3 regions of the Bradyrhizobium sp. NBAIM18 genome follow, and region 1 is predicted to be linked to each of the others. Evidence: predicted binding sites of a transcription regulator. Region 1 holds the regulator's gene; each other region holds the start of a gene.
The links. The regulator LexA, encoded in region 1, represses DNA repair genes until DNA is damaged. The targets are predictions, from matches to a motif close to TGTTCNNNNTGTGTTCNG.
Positions count from the first base shown of each region.

Region 1 (4,175 bases):
AAGGCGACGTGCTGCTGCGCAAGGGAATCCGCCTCACCGAGCGCGATCTCGCCCTCGCCGCCGGAATGAATCATCCGCATCTCGCCATCATCCGCCGCCCGAGGGTTGCCGTTCTCGCCACCGGCGACGAGCTCGTGATGCCGGGCACCACGCCTGGTCGCGGCCAGATCGTCTATTCCAACGGCTATGCCCTGCATGCGCTCGCCCGCAGCGAGGGCGCCGAGACCATCGACCTCGGAATTGCCGCCGATACACTGGAGGCGACGTCCGCCGGCATCCGCCGCGCGCGCGAGAGCGGCGCCGACATCCTGATCACGACCGGCGGTGCCTCGGTCGGCGACCACGACCTGGTCCAGCAGGCGCTCAAGGGCGAAGGCATCGCGATGGCGTTCTGGAAGATCGCGATCCGGCCGGGCAAGCCGATGATGCACGGTCGGATAGGCGCGATGCGCGTGATTGGCCTGCCCGGCAATCCCGTGTCGTCCTACGTGTGCGCCTTCCTGTTCATGGTCCCCTTGATTCGCGCCCTGTCGGGCCGTTCAGCGATTCATCATCGGCGCGAGCGCGCCGTGCTGGGCCGCGATCTCGCCGCCAACGACCAGCGCGAGGACTATCTGCGTGCGCGGCTGGAGGAGCGCGACGACGGCACGCGCGTCGCCCTTCCGGTCAGCCATCAGGACTCCTCCCTTCTTGCGAATCTCGCTGCGGCACAGGTACTTCTGGTGCGCGCACCGTTCGCGCCGAAGGCCGAGGCCGGCACGCCTTGCGAGGTGCTCCGGCTGCCCGTCTGAGCCGCCCAGCCACACGCATTCCGCGAGCTTGGCCGCGTTCACCATAAATTAAGCAGTTGCGGAACACATATCGAACATATAGTGTCCGTTCATGATTTGTTTCGAGGATGTAGCGGCTTAGTGCCGGCTTCATCGTGTCGGAATCGAACGACATCAACCGGGGGACTTTGGTCGAGATGTTGACGCGCAAACAATACGAGCTTCTGCGGTTCATCAGCGAACGTCTGAAGGAAAGCGGCGTGCCGCCGTCCTTCGACGAGATGAAGGATGCGCTCGACCTGCGCTCGAAGTCAGGCATCCATCGCCTGATCACTGCGCTCGAGGAGCGCGGCTTCATTCGCCGCCTGCCCAACCGCGCCCGTGCCATCGAGGTGATCAAGCTGCCCGAGCTCCAGGCCGCCGCCGGCAATCGCCGTGGCTTCACCCCGAGCGTGATCGAGGGCAATCTCGGCAAGGTGCGCGCGAGCTCCAGCCCGCCTGCGGACGAGGGCGAGCGCCCCGTCGCGGTGCCCGTGATGGGCCGCATCGCCGCCGGCACGCCGATCGAGGCGCTGCAGACCCGCAGCCATACCATCAGCGTGCCGCCGGACATGCTCGGCTCGGGCGAGCACTACGCGCTCGAAGTGCGCGGCGATTCGATGGTCGAGGCCGGCATCCTCGACGGCGACATGGCGCTGATCCAGCGCAACGAGACCGCCAATACCGGCGACATCGTGGTGGCATTGATCGACGACGAGGAGGCCACGCTCAAGCGCTTCCGCCGCCGCGGCGCCTCGATCGCGCTCGAGCCCGCCAATGCCGCCTACGAGGTCCGCATTCTTCCGCCGAACCGCGTGAAGATCCAGGGCAAGCTGATCGGGCTTTACCGGAAGTACTGATACCGAAAGCATCCAGCGCCGCGCGCGCTTCGATCGGTATCGTCGATCCAGGATTGGAGCGGAGGTTTGTCCGCTCCGGCCGGATGGTTTGTCTGGTTCTGCGCCAGCTGTCCGGTCCATCTTCCCGCGCGACATTCGCCCGTGCAGGCGCGCAGCAATCTCCCTCTGCTTCGCCGGTAGAGTTGTGCCGGCAGTGCTGATAGCTGCGGCCAAATGCAAGGACGCGAGGTTTGTTCCTATCGAATCCGGGAAAGATAATGTGATCGCGTGCTGCGAACGCGAGCCGCAGATTTGCCCATAACCGAGCAGAGCGTTGTATGCTTCCACTCTGATAGAGGCCTGCGCCTCGAAAGAGACGCGGGTCGCTATCCCAGCATGAGGAGCACCCGATGTGTGACTACAGCCTGCATGCCGTCGCGACGCGCCCCGCCGAAGTCGGCGAGACGATCGTCACGACAACCTTCCGCGGCACCTCGACGCGCGGCTTCGCTTCCGAAGCCGATCCCTCCGTCGCGGTCTGTCTCCTGCCGGGGACGGAGCTCGCTTTCGCCGACAACGTCCGCTACGACAACCGCTGGATCTGGACGCGCACCGTGAACTCTCGCGTCGGCAAGTTCGGCAAGATCGACCCGCACATTCCCGATCGCCATCATGACGCGATCGAATTCCCCGACGGCAAATACGTGCTGGTGACGCAGCTCGTCGAAGGCCAGCGCGCGACCGTGCTGCAATTGCCGGTGACGCAGCCAGCCCCCGAGCGCGAGCACAAGCCGCAGATCGTCGCCGACACGCGGCCCACGATCACGCGCCTGCCGATCGGCTGACGCCCTTCGGCCGACAGGCCGAGCCCGGGATTGAAATTGCCGTCGCCGGCCGAGGCCGGCGAGCCCGGTAAGTTTGTGTTTCAGGACATTCGATCGGCGAGCCCACCGCCGCGCCTCGTCGTCGCACGAAGTTTGGGCCGTGCTGCCCGCATTTTGAACGTCCGCTCCGCAGCCAAATGACCGATGCTGTCGTGGTTTGAGGCGGCGGACACGCTCGATGAAGACCTTCATTCGCGTCGTTGAACTCTGGGTACCCGAACGGACGCGCATGCGGCTGGAATTCGGCGGCGGCCTCTACGACGATGGGCTGTCCGCGTTCAAGGCCGTCAGCGAAGAGCTGCACTTCGGATATGACGAGGGACTTCCAGGCAAGGCCTGGGCCTGTGGCCACCCCGTCATCCTCACGAAATTCGCCAACTCCTATTTCAAGCGGACCGATCAGGCCGCTGCGGCCGGCCTCACCTGCGGCGTGGCGGTGCCGGTGTTCGCGGGCGAATTCCTGCAAGCCGTGCTGGTGCTGTTCTGCGGCGACGACGAGGCGCATGTCGGCGCGATCGAACTCTGGCACAACGATCCTGATCTCTCGCATGAGATGGGGCTCGTCGATGGCTATTACGGCACCGCGGACATGTTCGAATTCAACTCCCGCCACACCAGATTTCCGCGCGGCTTCGGCCTGCCCGGACGCACCTGGAAGGCGGGCCTGCCTCTGATCATCAAGGACCTGCACGACGCCAAGAGCTTCCTGCGCTGGGAGGACGCCGCCAAGGACGGGATCAATCTCGGCGTCGGCGTGCCCTACCGAACCGGCACCGACCAGACGTGGGTTCTGACATTCCTCTCCGCGCAGGCAACGCCGATTGCGCGACGCTTCGAGATCTGGGTCCCGAACGAGGACCGTTCGGCGCTGGTCTTTCGCGCCGGCGATTGCAGCGCGCAGACCGACCTCGCCGCACGCTATGCGGCGCAGTCCATCGCCAGGGGCGAAGGCAGCATCGGCGGCGCCTGGGCCGCCGGCATGCCCGCGCTCAACGACGATCTCACCCATGACGGCTCGATCGCCGGCTCCGAAGCCTGCGCAGCCGGGCTGAGCCGAATGGTGGCCCTGCCGGTTATCGGCAACGGAAGGCTTGACGCCGTGCTGGCCTGGTATTTGTGATCCGCGTCAATCGTCGGCCTGCAAGTCGGCCTCCGATGGCGTTGCGTCCCGGTTGCGGGGCACGGCCGCCTTCGGCACGAGGCTGCCGTCGAAATCTCCCTCGCCGGCGCCGGCCGGCAGCCAGGGACGGCTTGCTCCCCTCGTCCTCACCGCCTGCACCGAAAAGCCCTCTCCGCGTCGCGTCAGAGCCAGTGCGCCCTGACTGGCAAGACGCGCCCGATCGACCACCATCGCCGCGCAATCGGACGGCGCGGGCCGCGCCGTCACCACCAGCGCGGCGCGGCTGCAATCATCGGCCAGCGCGTCGATGCGCGTCGCCAACGCGATCAGCCGTCCGTCCGCGAGCGGCGCCACGCAGCCGGACTCGTCACACGACACCCCGCTCGCCAACGAGGCGTTGCCGGCATCGCGCGGATCGGCATCCGCGGCCAACCACTCCTTCAACAGGAAGCCGTCCTTGCTCGTGCGGATCACATGCAGGCGCCCGTCCCCGCCACGCACCGCAACGCTGGCGCCATCCCCG
Region 1 covers NZ_JADYVO010000007.1:169,600-173,774, forward strand. The annotation lists gene glp (gephyrin-like molybdotransferase Glp) at 1-791, shown strand, start outside; gene lexA (transcriptional repressor LexA) at 968-1,669, shown strand; gene I6F17_RS17965 (hypothetical protein) at 2,059-2,493, shown strand; gene I6F17_RS17970 (GAF domain-containing protein) at 2,711-3,652, shown strand; partial or broken gene I6F17_RS17975 (ComEC/Rec2 family competence protein) at 3,659-4,175, opposite strand, start outside.

Region 2 (4,175 bases), on a different contig from region 1:
CGCGCAGATCCGCCCCGGTCATCGCCTTCACCGCGGCTTGCAGCGCGCCCTGCACCGACGGCAGCGTGTCCTGCACCTGCCAGCCGAAGAACGGCGCGCCGTCATATTCGATGGTGAGCTTGTAGCGGGGCATCGTGTCCAGTTTCGTCGTCATTGCCCGCCTTGTGCGCTGTTGCGCACTGGGGCGGACAATCCAGTAATCCGCAGCCTATCCGATTAGCCGAGAAGCCTCGGCGTACTGGATACCCCGCCTTCGCGGGGTATGACAGTGTCAGGTGAATTTGGATCCCGCCTTTAACGGCACGCCGCGCAGGAAGTCCGCGGCCTGCATGCGGGCCTTGCCCTCGCGCTGCAGCTCGATGATGCGGATGGCGCCGTCGCCGCAGGCGACGGTAAGCTGATCGTCGAGCATTTCGCCAGGCGCGCCGGCGCCTTGCGCCAACTCGCAACGCAGGATTTTGACGCGGGCATCGTCAAGCTCGCTCCAGGCGCCGGGGAAGGGCGAGAGGCCATGGACGTGGCGCAGCACCGCGCGCGCGGGCCTGGTCCAGTCGATCCGCGTCTCCGCCTTCTCGATCTTGGCGGCGTAGGTGACGCCGTCCGCGCTCTGCGCCTTGAGCTGGAGCCCGCCGCGTTCGAGCGCGGCCATCGCGCGCACCATCAGGTCGGCGCCAAGGCGGGACAGACGATCGTGCAGGTCGAGCGCGGTCATGTTGTCGGTGATCGTGATGCGCTCGGCCATGGCGACGTCGCCGGTATCTAAGCCGACATCCATCTTCATCACCATCACGCCGCTCTCGGCATCATCAGCCATGATGGCGCGGTTGATCGGCGCGGCGCCGCGCCAGCGCGGCAACAGCGATGCGTGCAGATTGTAGCAGCCGAGTTTTGGCGCATCGAGGATCGCCTGCGGCAGGATCATGCCATAGGCGACGACGACGGCCGCATCCGCATCAAACGCGCGGAACTCCGCCAGCGCCTGCTCGGTCTTCAACGTCTTCGGCGTCAGCACGGGAATGCCGAGCTTTCGCGCGGCTTCCTCGACCGGGGTCGGCTGCAATTGCAGGCCGCGCCGGCCGCCCGGCTTCGGCGCGCGGGTGTAGACCGCCACGATCTCGTGGCCATGCGCGACCAGCTCGAGCAGCGTCGGCACGGAGAAATCGGGCGTGCCCATGAAGATGAGGCGGAGGGGCATTTGACGAGACAATCCTTGAAACGAGCAAGGTACTCGTCATGGCCGGGCTTGTCCCGGCCATCCACGTTCGTCCTGCTCGCGGCGGCAAAGAACGTGGATGCCCGGGACAAGCCCGGGCATGACGGGCGGAGGAATTATCACTCCGCCGCGCGCTTGGCGGCTTTCTCGAACTTCTTCATGACGCGGTCGCGCTTGAGCTTCGACAGATAGTCGACGAACAGCACGCCGTTGAGATGGTCGATCTCGTGCTGGATGCAGGTGGCGTAGAGCCCTTCGGCATCTTCCTCGTGCACCTTGCCGTCGAGATCGGTGAAGCGCACGCGCACCTTCGCGGGACGCTCGACCTCCTCGTAATATTCCGGGATCGAGAGGCAGCCTTCCTCGTAGACCGACAGTTCCTCGGACGAGGCGATGATCTCGGGGTTGATGAAGACGCGCGGCAGCGGCTTGGTCTCGCCGTTCTCGTCGCGCTTGGCGAGGTCCATGGTGATCAGGCGCAGCGGCTGCGCGACCTGGATCGCCGCGAGCCCGATGCCGGGCGCGTCGTACATGGTCTCGAACATGTCGTCGGCAAGCTTGCGGATCTCCGCCGTGACCTTCTCGATCGGCTTGGAGACCAGGCGCAACTGCTTGTCGGGCAGGATGATGATTTCTCTGAGGGCCATGGCCGCGATTTAAGCCGCGCGCCGGATGCGGTCAATGCGGCCCGGAACCCCTTAACCCCTCGCTAACCATAAAACTTCACCTTTCATTAACCATGAAAATTAGGGCCCGGTTAACCCAGAATGTTCCCTCTTCGTTCGCGAGAGCGCAGCGAATCGGCTACAAGGCGGCATGAACGAGATCATTGTGCTGGGCGACTGGCCGGTGCGCATCGTCGATGCGCTGATCGGCTTCGGTGCGCTCGTCCTCATCCTGCTGGTTGTGATTGCGGTTGTGATCGCGCGCTCGGGGCGGCGTGGCGCGGAACTCGCCATGGCGAACGCAATCCGTGCCGACGAGCTCGAGGAGCGGCTCGCCCAGGTGCTGCACGCCCAGAGCGAGGCCTCGGGGCGGGTCGACGCCATGACCCAGGCGCTGGCGGGACGCCAGGCCGAGATGGCGCGGGCGGTCAACGAGCGGCTTGATTCGGTGACGCATCGGGTCGGCCAGTCCATGGAACATTCGACCCGCAACACCATGGAGAGCCTGCGCGCGCTGCATGAACGGCTCGGCATCATCGACAACGCGCACAAGAACCTCACCGACCTCACCACGCAGGTGACCACTCTGCGCGACGTACTCGCCAACAAGCAGTCGCGCGGCGCCTTCGGCCAGGCGCGGATGGAGGCGATCGTCCAGGACGGTCTGCCCAAGGGCTCCTACGAGTTCCAGTTCACGCTCTCGACCGGAAAACGGCCGGACTGCGTCGTGTTCCTGCCCGACCAGCGCCCGCTCTGCATCGACGCGAAGTTTCCGCTGGAGGCGATGACGGCGCTGCACGACGCCCGCACCGACGAGGAGCGGCGCGTTGCCACGCAGCGGCTGCGCGGCGACGTGATGAAGCATGTCAGCGACATCGCGGAAAAATACCTCGTCACCGGCGAGACCCAGGAGATGGCGCTGATGTTCGTGCCGTCGGAATCGGTCTACGCCGAGATCCATGACGGCTTCGACGACGTGATCCAGAAGGCCTATCGCGCCCGCGTCGTGCTGGTGTCGCCCTCGCTGTTGATGCTCGCGATCCAGGTGATGCAGCAGATCATGAAAGACGCGCGCATGCGCGACGCCGCCGACCAGATCCGCACCGAAGTGATCAAGCTCGGCGACGATTTGGGGCGCCTGCGCGACCGCGTGCTCAAGCTGCAAAAGCATTTTGCCGACGTGAACGAGGACGTCCGCCAGGTGCTGATCTCCGCCGACAAGATCGAGAAGCGCGCAGGGCGAATCGAGGAGCTCGATTTCAGCAAGAGCGATGCGCCGGAGGCACCGCGCCTGGTGGCGACGGGAGCGGCAGAGCTGTTTCCGCGCAAGCTCCAGGCGGGGGAGTGAGACTAGGGCACACTGTCGTGCCCCGCGAAGGCGGGGCACCCAGTACGCCGTGACGATCGTTGTTAAGCCGACGTGCCGGTGTTTACTGGATCGCCCGCCTTCGCGGACGATGACGGCGGAATGGAAGGCGAAGATGGATCCACGCCAGTACTACGTGTACATTCTCGCCAGCCGAATTGGCGGCACGCTCTATATCGGCGTGACGAACGATCTCATCCGCCGGGTGGCGCAGCACAGGTTGAAGGTCATCGAAAGCTTCACGGAAAAGTACGACGTCGCCCGACTTGTCTACTTCGAGCAGTTCGACGATCCCGAGAATGCGATCAAGCGGGAGAAGCGGTTGAAGAAGTGGAATAGGGCCTGGAAGGTCCGCTTGATCGAGCAGCATAACCCAAACTGGGATGACCTCTATCCTGGGATAGCCGGACCATCATGATGGCGTCATGCTCAATGTCATGCCCCGCGAAGGCGGGGCATCCAGTATTCCGCAGCCCGTGCGGTTGAACCGAGACGCCGCGGAGTACTGGATCGTCCGCCTTCGCGGACGATGACACCGAGCGTGTTGGAAGCTCTCCCGTCTCACCAGCTACCGCGAGAGTCTTTTCCCCCAGAATCTGCTAACACCGCGCCATGACCGCACCCGACGCGACCTCCCCCGCCGCGACTTCCATCGCCTCGCCCTCCTGGCGCGACAGCCTTGCCGTTTACCTGCAGCCGCGGGTGCTGATTGTGCTGTTTCTCGGCTTCTCCTCGGGGCTGCCGCTGGCGCTGTCGGGCTCGACGCTGCTGGTGTGGATGGCCGAGGCCGGGGTCGATCTTGGAACGATCGGGCTGTTTGCGCTGGTTGGAACGCCATACACGCTCAAATTCCTGTGGGCGCCGCTGGTCGATGCGCTGCATGTGCCGTTCTTCACGCAGGCCTTCGGACGTCGCCGCGGGTGGCTGGTGT
Region 2 covers NZ_JADYVO010000009.1:86,723-90,897, reverse strand. The annotation lists gene truA (tRNA pseudouridine(38-40) synthase TruA) at 1-133, opposite strand, end outside; gene fmt (methionyl-tRNA formyltransferase) at 272-1,195, opposite strand; gene def (peptide deformylase) at 1,333-1,860, opposite strand; gene rmuC (DNA recombination protein RmuC) at 2,030-3,226, shown strand; gene I6F17_RS20950 (GIY-YIG nuclease family protein) at 3,360-3,662, shown strand; gene I6F17_RS20945 (MFS transporter) at 3,857-4,175, shown strand, end outside.
Region 2: rmuC (DNA recombination protein RmuC) is a predicted target of LexA. The motif match lies at 1,982-1,999, and genes of this name have one in related genera.

Region 3 (4,175 bases), on a different contig from region 1:
CCTCGCCAACCTCGTCACCAACGCAGCGCGCTACGGCAAGAACATCGCCATCACCGGCCAGCGCGATCACCGTTATTTGACCGTCACCGTCGATGACGACGGCCCGGGCATTCCCGCGCACCTGCGCGACGAGGTGTTCAAGCCGTTTCTGCGGCTGGACAACGCCCGCAACCAGGATGAAGGCGGCACCGGCCTTGGCCTCGCGATCGCCCGCGACATCGCCCGCTCGCACGGCGGCGACATCACGCTGGGCGACAGCCCGATGGGGGGATTGAGGGCGAGCGTGAGGATCCCGGTGTAGGTGCGGTCTCGCCGCTAACGCGGCGAGCCACTCTCTCCCACAACAAGGAGAGAGGGAAAGAGCACACCTACTTCGGCAACAGCGCCTTCAGCTTGTCCATGTCGCGCGTGTTCATCTTGAAGCCGCCGGGCATGACGATGTCGCCGGGCTTCTGATCCGGCTTGCAGGCCCCGAGCCACTTGGCTTGCAGCGTCGTGGTGCTGTCGCGCCCTGCCGCACCAGCAATGCCGCCTTTTGCGTGCGAAGTGGTCTTCACCGTGTAGGCCGAGTTGAAGTCGCCGGTGATCTCGGCATGCGAGGTGGTGCTGACGCCGGCGACGCTGCACTCGGAATCGCTGACATAGCCGGTCGCCGTCTTCTTGATCTCCTGCTTGGCGCAGACCTGCTTGGCCATCGGGGAGACGTTGTTGCTCATCTCCTTGTCGACGGTCTCGTCGGTGCAGTGCTGCATGATCATCTCGGGCACGGGCGAGCCTGATGTGACCAGCTTCATCTCCCAAAGACCTGCCTTGCGCAGCGGCAGGTCGTCGGCGCGGGCATTGCCTGCCGACAATGCGAGGCAAAGCATTGAGCCGAGCAAAGCAAGTTTGCGCGTCATGAGGGAAGCTCCCGGCTATAGAGAAGTACGGCCTTCCGACAGCGCTCAGTACAGCGTGCGGATCGGCCGGTCGGCGGCGCCATAAGGCACCCAGCGGCACGAGAACGAGATGTAGCCGCCCTCATAGCCCTGCACGGCCAGGAATTTCGCCACCTTGCCGTAGCGGGCGCAATGATCGACCGCGACCTGGCGCGCATCGACCCGGGTCGCCATCGAATAGGCGATGATGCCGCCGGTGTCGTTGCCCTTGAACGGCGGCACGTAATCGGCGCGCGCCGACTGGCTCGCCATCATGCCTGAGACAACCAGGCTGGCAAGAAGGCCCGCGGCCGCAATGATTCGCATTCCCGTCACTCCAATTGGCTGGCGCCAGTTTACGGTGCCGCGACGCACGTGAAAAGAACCGAACCCCTGTTGGCCGCGACACTTGGTCAAGTCCTTGCGAAGTGTTGCCGCGCTGCACTTGACCTCCCCCAACCTTCGCGGCACCGTCCGGCCTTCGCAAGACCTTAGCTGCCCGGATTGATCATGCGCGCCCCCTTCGAGAAATCGCTCCGTTTCGCCGCCGTGCTCGGCCTCATGTTCGGAGCATTGTCACTCGGCGAGGCCAGGGCCGCCAATCCGCTGGAGCTGAATTTCTGGCTGAGCGGGCCGCGCTATGACGGCGCCGTCGCCCCTTGCGACTGGGCTCTGCCGAGGATCGTGCACGAATTCGCCGAAAAGGAATCCAAGTTCTGGAATTCTTCGTTGCAGATCACCGGCTTCTCCGCCGTTCGCGAAACCGCGTTCCGGCCCTGGCAGTCCGACAACATTCCGCGCCGCTATTGCACCGGCGAGGCCATGCTCAATGACGGCAAGCCGCGCAAGGTGCATTTCTCGATCATCGAGGATGGCGGCTTCGCCTCCTACGGCAACGGCGTCGAATGGTGCGTCGTCGGGGTGGATCGCAACTGGGCCTATAACCCGGCGTGCCGCGCCGCCAAGCCCTGATTCCAGCAGCGGCTGGCTGGGCTGATCAGCCGGCCGACGACAGCTCCAATTTTGTTCTTGAAATGTTCCCATCGCCTGCTAGGCTGTGTGCACAGTCTAGTTGAGGGGCGTCGCCATGTTTTACTCCAGATTGCGTTCGTTGTCCCGTTTGATGATCTCGCTGATCCTCGCTGCGGGGCTGGCGAGCCTCGCCGGCGGTGCGAAGGCGCAGGACAAGCGGCAGAACGCACCCGGCGAGTTCGATTTCTATGTGCTGGCGCTATCGTGGTCGCCCTCGTTCTGCGAGGAAGCAGCCGAACGCGGCGGCCGGTCCCAGATGCAATGCGGCGGACGGCCCTACGCCTTCGTGGTGCATGGGCTGTGGCCGCAATATGAAAACGGCTTCCCCGAATATTGCCAACGGCCGGCGCCGCGGCTGAACCGCAATATCGTTTCCTCGATGCTCGATTTGATGCCGGCGCCGGGCCTGATCTTCAACGAATGGGACAAGCACGGCACCTGCTCCGGGCTGGAGGGCCGCGGCTATTTTGAGATGATCCGCAAGGCGCGCGCTGCGATCAAGATTCCGGCCGAATATCTCGATCTGGCGCAGGCCAAGACCGTCGCGCCGGCGGAGGTCGAGGAAGCCTTCATCAAGGCCAATCCGGGTCTCAGCAATGCCGCCGTCTCGGTCACCTGCAACAGGACACGGCTGTCCGAGGTCCGCATCTGCCTCAGCAAGGACCTGCAATTCCGCGCCTGCGACGAGATCGAGCACCGCGCCTGCCGCCGCGACCAGGTGACGATGCCGCCGATCAGGGGCGGGTAGCTCAGTCATTGCGAGCGCAGCGAAGCAATCCGGAGTGCCTCCGCGGACGCATTTCTGGATTGCTTCGCTGCGCGCGCAATGACAGGGGTTAGGATCGCGCCAGACAACGTAGTCCTCTCCGCCATGAACTACCGCCACGCCTTCCACGCCGGCAGCTTCGCCGATGTCATCAAGCACATCGTGCTGGCGCGCATCCTCACTTATCTGCAGGACAAGCCGGCAGCGTTCCGCGTCATCGACACCCATGCCGGCGCCGGCCTCTACGATCTCGACAGCGACGAGGCGCGCCGCGGCGGCGAATGGCTGACCGGCATTGCGCGGCTGCTGCAGGCCCGTCTGTCGAACAAGAGCGCGGCGCTGACGAAGCCTTATCTCGACATCGTCCGCGCCTTCAATCCGAAGGGGGAGCTCAAGGCCTATCCGGGCTCGCCGTTGATCGCGCGCGGCCTGCTCCGGCCGCAGGACCGGCTCGTCGCCTGCGAGCTCGAGCCGAAGGCACGGAAAGCGCTGATCGATGCGCTGCGCCGCGACGAGCAGGCCCGCGTGGTCGATCTCGACGGCTGGGTGGCGCTGCCGGCCTTCGTGCCGCCGAAGGAGCGGCGTGGCCTCGTGCTGATCGATCCGCCCTTCGAGGCCAGGGACGAGTTCGAGCGGCTTGGCGAAGCCTTCTCGGCGGCGTTCGCGAAATGGCCGACCGGTATCTACGTAATCTGGTATCCCGCCAAGAACCGGCGCGCCACCGACACGCTGGCGCAAACCGTGGCGCGGCTCGCAGCTGCAGCAAAGCCGCCTGGAAAATGCCTGCGCCTCGAATTCAGCGCCGCGCCGCAAGCCGACAGCGCCGCCCTCACATCCACCGGTCTCCTGATCGTCAACCCGCCCTACACGCTGCACGGCGAGCTCAAGACCATTCTGCCGGAGCTGGAAATACCGCTCGGCCAGGGCGGGGCTGCCAGATTCCGACTGGAGGTGCCCAAGCCTTAGCGCCAAGCATTGGCGCCAAGCCGTAACACTCCGGCATTCTTGGGAAAAATATGCAGGACCGGTAGTCAATCTGCAAAGAACCGTATTATGCTATTTCCGTGACTGGCTTTACGTTCCGCTTCCGCGAATGGTTGCGGCGGAGTGAAGGCCCTAAGAAAGATCCCGCCGGACCGATCAGGTCCGTCCAAGGATGGCCAGCTCCCGGGCTCCGTAAGGCCCGGTCATGTCGCGACGTGAGTCTGCGTCGCGACGGAGGAGCAATGAGGGGGAGTTTCCCGATGGCCATGACGGGAACGGTCAAGTTCTTCAACGGCGAGCGCGGCTACGGCTTCATCAAGCCTGACGACGGCGGTCGCGATGTCTTCGTTCACATCACCGCTGTGGAGCGGGCGGGACTGAAGGACCTTGCCGAAGGACAGCGTATTACTTTCGAAGTCGAACCGGACAAGAAGGGGAAGGGACCGAAGGCGGTCAATCTGGTGATCCTCTCCTAG
Region 3 covers NZ_JADYVO010000034.1:29,059-33,233, reverse strand. The annotation lists gene I6F17_RS35825 (ATP-binding protein) at 1-301, shown strand, start outside; gene I6F17_RS35820 (DUF3617 family protein) at 369-899, opposite strand; gene I6F17_RS35815 (hypothetical protein) at 945-1,244, opposite strand; gene I6F17_RS35810 (hypothetical protein) at 1,428-1,889, shown strand; gene I6F17_RS35805 (ribonuclease T2) at 2,005-2,697, shown strand; gene rlmJ (23S rRNA (adenine(2030)-N(6))-methyltransferase RlmJ) at 2,821-3,681, shown strand; gene I6F17_RS35795 (cold-shock protein) at 3,960-4,175, shown strand.
Region 3: I6F17_RS35805 (ribonuclease T2) is a predicted target of LexA. The motif match lies at 1,942-1,959, and genes of this name have one in related genera.